Regions from separate parts of the Crossiella sp. CA198 genome, predicted to be linked through region 1. Evidence: riboswitches for the same ligand, from Rfam matches in the RefSeq annotation. Region 1 holds a riboswitch; the other holds the start of a gene.

Region 1 (3,728 bases):
GCCCCACCGACCGCACCCCGGAGGCCACCAGGGCGGTGCTCGACTACGAGGTGCCCGGCCTGGCGGACGCGATCCGGGCCGCCGGGCAGCCCGCGGTCCCCACAGCGGCTCTCTCGCGCGGGCTGGCCGGGGTGGCCGGTCGGACCCTCGTGGTGAACCTTCCGGGCTCCACGGGCGGTGTGCGGGACGGTCTGGGGGTGCTCGAGGGCGTGCTGGACCACGCGGTGAGCCAGCTTCGCGGCGGCGACCACACCCCCGGCGGGCTCCCGCGGACGGGTCCGGCGGCCGCCGTGCTGCGTGCCGAGGTCACCGAGGACCCCGTTGACGTGGAGGAACACGCCCGCCTGGTGGCCCACCCGGCCGCGGGCGCGGTGGTCACCTTCGCCGGCGTGGTCCGCGACCACGACGAGGGCCGCGGCGTGACCGAGCTGGAGTACACCGGCCACCCCAGCGCGGCCGAGGTCATCGCCGAGGTCGCCGCGGAGATCGCGCTCCGGCACCAGGGCATCAGAGCCATCGCGGTCAGCCACCGGATCGGCCAGCTCAAGATCGGCGACGCCGCACTGGCCTGCGCCGTGGCCGGGGAGCACCGCGGGGAGGCCTTCGCCGCCTGCGCCGACCTGGTCGACGAGGTCAAGCGCCGCCTGCCCATCTGGAAGCGCCAGCTCTTCACCGACGGCGCCGAGGAATGGGTCAACTGCCCCTGAACACACACGAAACCCCCGGTCGCCACGTGAACGACCGGGGGTTTCGCGGAGCGTGCCTAGCGAGTCGCCAGACTCACTTCACGTCGAGCTGCTGGCCCGGGAAGATCAGGTCAGCGTTCTTGACGATGTCCTTGTTGCGCTCGAACAGCGCCTTCCAGCCACCGTTCACCTGCAGCTTCTGCGCGATGGTGGACAGCGTGTCACCCGCGACGACGGTGTAGTCAGCACCGTTGCGCTCGGTGGCGACCGGAGCGGACTGGACCGGCGCGGCCGGCTTGATGACCGGCTTGGCCACGACAGGCTTGGGAGCGGCCTGCTTCTTCACGACCGGCTTGGCCGCGGCGGGCTTCGGGGCGGGCTTGGCGTTGCCGCCGCCACCACCGTGGCCAACCTTCCGGCCGCAGGACGGCCACGGCTGGAGCTTGCGAGCCGCGTACAGGCGCTCAGCGACAGCGATCTGCTGCTCGCGAGTGGCCTGGTGGGCGTACGGGGCGTACGCGCCGCCACCGTTGGAGAGCCAGGTGCCACGGTCGAACTGGAGGCCGCCGTAGAAGCCATTACCGGTGTTGACATTCCACCGGCCGCCGCTCTCGCACTTGGCCAGAGCGTCCCAGTTCACGCCACTCGCGGCGCTTGCGGTACCGGCCACTGCCATCGGGGCGGCAATGACGGCACCGGCCACGACAACGCGGGCCACGGTGCGGGTGATGTTGGACTGCTTGCGGTGCTTGCCTCGGTAAGAAGCCATGTCCCTCTCGCCAACCGCGCCTACGAGGTGAGCTGTCGGGTTCGAGCCGATGGAGCTGGCCCGGCCGGTTCGCACCGGCTTCACCCCAAGGACGCTGACTGCTCGCCCGGAAGTGGTTCCCCCGCCCCTGTCCAGTTGAAGTTTCGCTCGGGGTTTGGTCGGGAACCCGCTTGGACAGGGCTTGGCGCTACAGGTTCCCGTCGTGCTGGCCGGTTCGGGGCCGACCGAGAAGCGACCGTACGTAACCCAGCAGGGGTCCGCCAAACCTTCTGGACTGTGACCGTAGTCACTGTAACGTTTGGCGGAGTTCTGCGATGTCGGGTGTCGCGCCAGGTCAGCCTGCCGTTACCGCGCCGTGTCCTTACCGAGATCAATCACCGTCGGTGAGGCGTGGCTCACCTCGTAGCGGCACCCGAGTGACCCCGTAGGAACGCGGAGAGCCCCGCAAGATCATCGGTATTGAGGTGATCCACCCCGGCCGCCGCCAGCTCCCGCCAGAGCGCCGCGCGGGCCGGCCCCGCCGCGTCCGGGGTCGCCCAGAACCGGAGCCGCTGCCCGCCCGCGTGCACCCGCTGGACCAGTTCCCGCAGCTTGGCCCGCTCGGCGGCCGGCATCTCGCCCACACCCCGCCAGGCGAACAACTTCGTCCAGTTGTCGGACACCAGCGGCGCCAGCTTCGGATCCGCGCCAGGCCCGAGGTCGTTCGGATCGGTGAGGCGTCCGTCATAGAAAGCCAGTCGATCCCGCTGACCAGCCATAGCGGCCCGCGGCCGGTCCCCGGAGATGACCGCGGTCACAGCCCCGCGCAGCACGAACCCGTGCAGGTACCGGCTGAACAACCAGGAGTACCGCGGCGACCGCAGCACCCGGTCCAGCTCCGCGTAGGCCGCCACCCCGTTGGTCTTGATGTCCACCAGCAGCTGGAACAAACCGCCCCGACCCGGATAAACGCGTCCGCCATTGGCCAGTGCCCGCTTCCGCAGCGGCTCCAGGTACAGCGCCTGCAGGGTCCGCTCCGGCCGCAGGTCCCCGGGGTCGTGCCCGACCAGCAGTGCCCCGTCCACCAGGTAGATGTCCGCCTCGACACTGGTGAATCCGTGGTCCAGCGCGTCCAGCAACGGCCGCCCGTGCTCGTAGTCGTTGTGCGCGTGCGCCTGCGCGAGGGGCTTGACCCGCCCCGCCGCCCCGGCCTGCGCCACCGACCCGCCGAGCAACCCGGCCACCGCCAGGAGCACCAGCACCGCCCGCAATCCGATCCGCACACGAACCTCCCGAGTGAGTCTGGGGCGGAAAGTAAAGCGGACGAACGACCTGCCGGTGAACGGGGACCGGCCGGTTGATTGCCGTGCCAGGGACATCCGGCCGTGCGACCATCGGCTGGGGGCAGGGGGGCTGATGGGACCGGAGATCGAGTTTCGGGTGCTCGGACCGCTGGAGGTCCGGGTCGGCGGCGCGCTGCTGGTGATCGGCGCCGCCAAGCAGCGGGTGCTGCTGGCCGCGTTGCTGTTGCAGGCGGGCGATGAGGTCCGGTTCGAGGAGCTGATCGGCACGCTGTGGGAGTCCGCGCCGCCGGCCAGTCCGCGCGCCACGCTCCATACCTATGTGCGCCGCCTGCGCCAGGCCCTGCCCGGACCGGATCTGATCAACACCACCGAACACGGCTACCGGGTCGACCTGGCCCCGGAACAGCTCGACCTGTTCCGGCTGCGGAGCCTGATCGCCGGTGCTGAACGGGCCCGCGCCGCCGAGGACGCCGACTCCGAGCGGGCCTGCCTGGCCGAGGCCCTGGATCTGTGGCGGGGCCCGGTCCTGGTGGACATCCCGTCGGAACCGTTGCGCCAGACCGACGCGGCCCGGCTGAGCGAACAGCGCCTGGTGCTGCTGGAACGCCGGATCGAACTGGACCTGGACCTGGGCAGGCACCGTGAGCTGGTCGGCGAGCTGACCGAACTGACCACCCAGCACCCGCTCCGCGAACGCTTCTGGGAACAGCTGCTGCTCGCCCAGGTCCGCGGCGGCAGGCAGGCCGAGGCGCTGCGTGCCTTCGGCCGGATCAGCGCGCTGCTGAAGGCGGAACTGGGGGTGCGGCCCGGCGCCGCGCTGCGCGCCCTGCACGAGGCGATCCTGCGCGCGGACACCTCTCTCTATACGCGCGCGCAACGCCAGCCCGCGCCGCCCGGTCCGGTGCCGGCCCAGCTCCCGGCCGACATCCCCGACTTCATCGGCCGAGCCGCCCTGACCGAACAGATCGGCGACGCCCTCACCGGCTCCGG
Region 2 (3,728 bases), on a different contig from region 1:
CGGCGCGGGAGTTCCTGTCAGGGCGGTTGGCCGAGGCCGTGGCGCGGATCCGCCGGGCGCCCCGGCACACCGTGCTCGGCGTCTACCAGGTGCTGCTGCTGGGCAAGGAGAACGTGGCGCCGGTGCGCGCGGTGCTGCGGGTGCTGCCCACCAGGGTGCTGGCCGCGCTGGCGGAGAAGCTGGTGCGGCTGTACTTCGCCATCCCCGCGGAGATCCCGGCTCCGCTGCCCGAGCGGACCCCGGCCCCGGCCCTGGCGTGATCAGCTTGCAACGCAAGCGTCGCCGAGCGTGACGGTGGCTGCGCGCCAGCGGCGCTGACGACGGCTAACCTTATCCGGGTGTTCCCGTTGCCCGCGCAGACCAGCCACGACCGGCCGGAACCCGATCCGGGTCCGTCCGCTGTGGACGGTGCGCCGCCGCCGGAGCCCGAGCTGGAGTTCGACTCCCTGCCCGAGGCCGTCCGCGCGCGACTCGCCGAGCTGTCCGCCGAGGCGCTGGGCACCATGCCCCAGCTCGACATCCCGCAGCCGCTGCGGCCGGTGGCCCGCTTCGCCCCCGCCAAACGGGCGAAGCTGGGCACCGGTCCGCTGCTGGCCGCGCTGCGGGATTCGGCGGTCTTCCGCAACGCGGTGGTGCAGTGGTGCCGGGAACACCGGCCCAGCACCCTGGAACTGGCCCCCGGCGATCCGGTGGCCACCGCGGCCGCGGCCGTGCTGCTGGCCGATCCGGCCGCGCCGCTGCACGTGGAGCTGGTCGCCCGGCGTTCGGTGGACGCCCAGCTGCGCTCCGAACGCGACGCGGGCGTGTCCCGGATCGAGCGCCTGGAGGCCGAACTGGCCAGGATGCGCGCCGAACTCGACGAAGCCAGGGGCGCGGCCGAGCGGGTCCGGCAGGAGGGCGAGGCCGAGCTGGACCGGCTGCGCAAACGCCTCCGCGAGCAGGGCGTGAAGCTGCGCCAGGCCAAGGACGAGGCCGAGGCGGCCAGGACCGCGCTGACCAAGGGCCACGGCGAGACCGAGGCGGTGGTCGCCGCGATCACCGCCGAACGGGACAAGGAACGCGAACGCGCCGAGGCCGAGCGGCTCAAGGCGGGCCGGGCGCTGGCCGAGGCCGAGGTGGCCCGGCAGTCCGCCAGGGAGGCCCGCCAGGCCGACGAGGTCCGGCTCGGGCTGCTGGTGGACACCCTGGCCGGCGCGGTCACCGGCCTGCGCAGGGAACTCGCCCTCGGCGGCAGCGGTCCCCGGCCAGCCGACACCGTGCGCGGGGCCACCCCGGCCACCGGCGCGCCCGGCCGGGTGGAGGACCCGGCCGCGCTGGACCGGCTGCTCGCGCTGCCCACCGTGCACCTGGTGGTGGACGGCTACAACGTGACCAAGACCGGCTATCCCGAGCTGACCCTCTCCGAGCAGCGGGACCGGCTGGTGCACCAGCTCGCGGTGCTGGCCGCGCGCACCGGGGCCGAGGTCACCCTGGTCTTCGACGGCGCGGGCGTGGTCGCGGTGCCCGCCTCGGCGCCGCGCGGGGTGCGGGTGCTCTTCAGCGACCCTGGCGTGCTCGCCGACGACGTGATCCGGGCCCTGGTCACCGCCGAGCCGGAGGGCCGTCCGGTGGTCGTGGTGACCTCCGATCGCGCGGTGGCCGATTCGATCCGCCGCCGGGGCGCGCACCCGGTGCCCTCGGCGGTGTTGCTGGCCAGGCTGGGCCGGGTGTGAGCCCGCGCATACGCGGTTGGCGTGTGGCGCTCGTCACTTTTCTGGGGTGAACCAGGTTGCAACCAGGGACGGACCGTGTCGGTGGGTATTGACAGTTGATCTCTAGGGAAGGCCAACACCGCAGGTCGCGCCGAATATGGTGAGCGATTACACAGCGCTGTTGTGTCGCTGGGTAACTAGTCCGATCGGGCGGCCGGGTCGCGGCCAAACATCGGCCGGCCCTGGGCGGTGGACTGGGGGCCTCACTACTCGTAACCTGTCCGAGATCTCGCGGCGGACCGTCGTCCAACCGAGGGCGACAACGCGAGACACCGCCGAATCGGCTTGTCGGGGGCCGAACCGGGGACCCAGGCAGTTGGGGTGAATCGGGCGGGCCTGAACCTGGGCACCGCGCGTAGGGCGACTTCGGGCCCGAACCCGTCAGCTAACCCGGTAAGCGGTAGCGAGCACGAAGGAGTAGTACGCCACGTGGCGTCGCATCGACTGAAGCGCACAATGCGCGGGGCCCTCGCGGCCTCAGCGGTTGTGGTAGCCGTCGGCCTCGCGCCGACGACCCCCGCGCTGGCCGACCCGGAACTGCCCGCCAACGCCTCCGAGGCGATGAAGCAGCTCCAGGAAATGTCCAAGGAAACCGAGAAGGTCGCGGAATCCCTGCACGAGGCCAAGGACGACCTCAACAAGAAGAACGCCGACCTGGAGAAGGCCAACAGGGAGGCCGAGGAAGCCAGCAAGCTCGGCGCCCTGGCCCGTGAGCAGGAACGGCAGCTCCGCGGGGACGTCGACAAGATGGCCTCCGCCGACTTCGAGGGCGCGCGGCTGAACCAGCTCAGCGCGCTGCTGATGTCGCGTTCGCCGAATGAGTTCCTGGACAAGATGGCGTTGCTCGACATGCTCGCGGGCGACAACAAGGACGCCATCGACAAGCTGCACGCCACCATCAAGCAGGCCGAGGACGCAGGCAAGCGTGCGGTGGAGGCCAAGGACCGCGCGCAGAAGGCCACTGACGAGGCCAAGCGGATCACCACCGAGCTGGACAAGCGCCGGGCCGAGCTGGAGACCCGCCGGTCCAAGGTGAAGGCGCAGTACGACAAGCTCACCCAGGATGAGCGGAACAAGCTCAAGGGGCCCGAGGACAACTCGGTCATCAACATCCCCGGCAACAGCGGGATCGCGGGCGCGGCGCTGGAGAAGGCGCTGAGCAAGCGTGGCTCGCGGTATGTCTACGGCGACGAGGGTCCCAACACCTTCGACTGCTCCGGCCTGATCTACTGGGCCTACCGGCAGGTCGGCATGGAGCTGCCGCGATCCAGTTCGCAGCAGGCCCGGATCGGCACCGCGGTGCCGATCAGCGCCATCCAGCCGGGCGACCTGGTGGCCTACAAGGGCCACATCGGCATCTCGGTCGGCAACGGCAAGATGGTGCACGCGCCCACCACCGGCGACGTGGTCAAGATCGCCCCGCTGCAGAGCGGCATCGTCGCGGTCCGCCGGGTCGGGGTCGGCTCCTGAGCCACTCGTCCAGGTAAGTCCGTTTTTCCGCGGGGCCGTCACCGATCGGGTGTCGGCCCCGCGGCCTGTCCGGCCCTAGGATGCAGCTGTGTCCGGGGTTGGCCGGTACAGGAGCTGGCTGGTCGCCGCGGTGGCCGCCGTGCTGCTTGCTGGGCTGGCCGTGGTCGCCACCCCGCAGGCCCGCGAGGCGGTCGACCCGCAGCCCCAGGTCACCACGCTGGACGCGGCGGGCCGCCCGGTCCCGCCGGAGGCCCCGGCCACCACCGCGGAGGCCCCGCGTGCCGCGGCCGTGGCCGAGCTGATGCGCCGCCGGGCCGAGGCGATCCTGCGCCGGGACGAGGCCACCTTCCTGGCCACCCTGGACCCCAACGCCGATTCGGCCTTCGCCACCGCCCAGCGCAACCTGTTCGTCAACCTGGCGGGCGTGCCGCTGAGCAGCTGGCGCTACCACCTCGAACCCGCCGAGGCCCTGGGCACCTCCGGCCTCACCTCCTACGCCCCCGACGC

What was found. Region 1 has a riboswitch for cyclic di-AMP ahead of ACTOWY_RS12380 (transglycosylase family protein). Riboswitches for the same ligand answer to the same signal wherever they lie in the genome.
Region 2: linked by a shared signal. The riboswitch ahead of ACTOWY_RS22835 (NlpC/P60 family protein) and the one ahead of ACTOWY_RS12380 (transglycosylase family protein) in region 1 are both predicted to bind cyclic di-AMP.

What each region holds. Positions count from the first base shown of each region.
Region 1 covers NZ_JBQJIM010000006.1:258,773-262,500, reverse strand. The annotation lists gene ACTOWY_RS12385 (molybdenum cofactor biosynthesis protein MoaE) at 1-707, shown strand, start outside; gene ACTOWY_RS12380 (transglycosylase family protein) at 781-1,455, opposite strand; cyclic di-AMP (ydaO/yuaA leader) riboswitch at 1,457-1,613, opposite strand; gene ACTOWY_RS12375 (phosphatidylinositol-specific phospholipase C/glycerophosphodiester phosphodiesterase family protein) at 1,851-2,717, opposite strand; gene ACTOWY_RS12370 (BTAD domain-containing putative transcriptional regulator) at 2,851-3,728, shown strand, end outside.
Region 2 covers NZ_JBQJIM010000013.1:207,758-211,485, reverse strand. The annotation lists gene ACTOWY_RS22845 (hypothetical protein) at 1-260, shown strand, start outside; gene ACTOWY_RS22840 (NYN domain-containing protein) at 339-1,712, shown strand; cyclic di-AMP (ydaO/yuaA leader) riboswitch at 2,015-2,166, shown strand; gene ACTOWY_RS22835 (NlpC/P60 family protein) at 2,181-3,221, shown strand; gene ACTOWY_RS22830 (basic secretory protein-like protein) at 3,310-3,728, shown strand, end outside.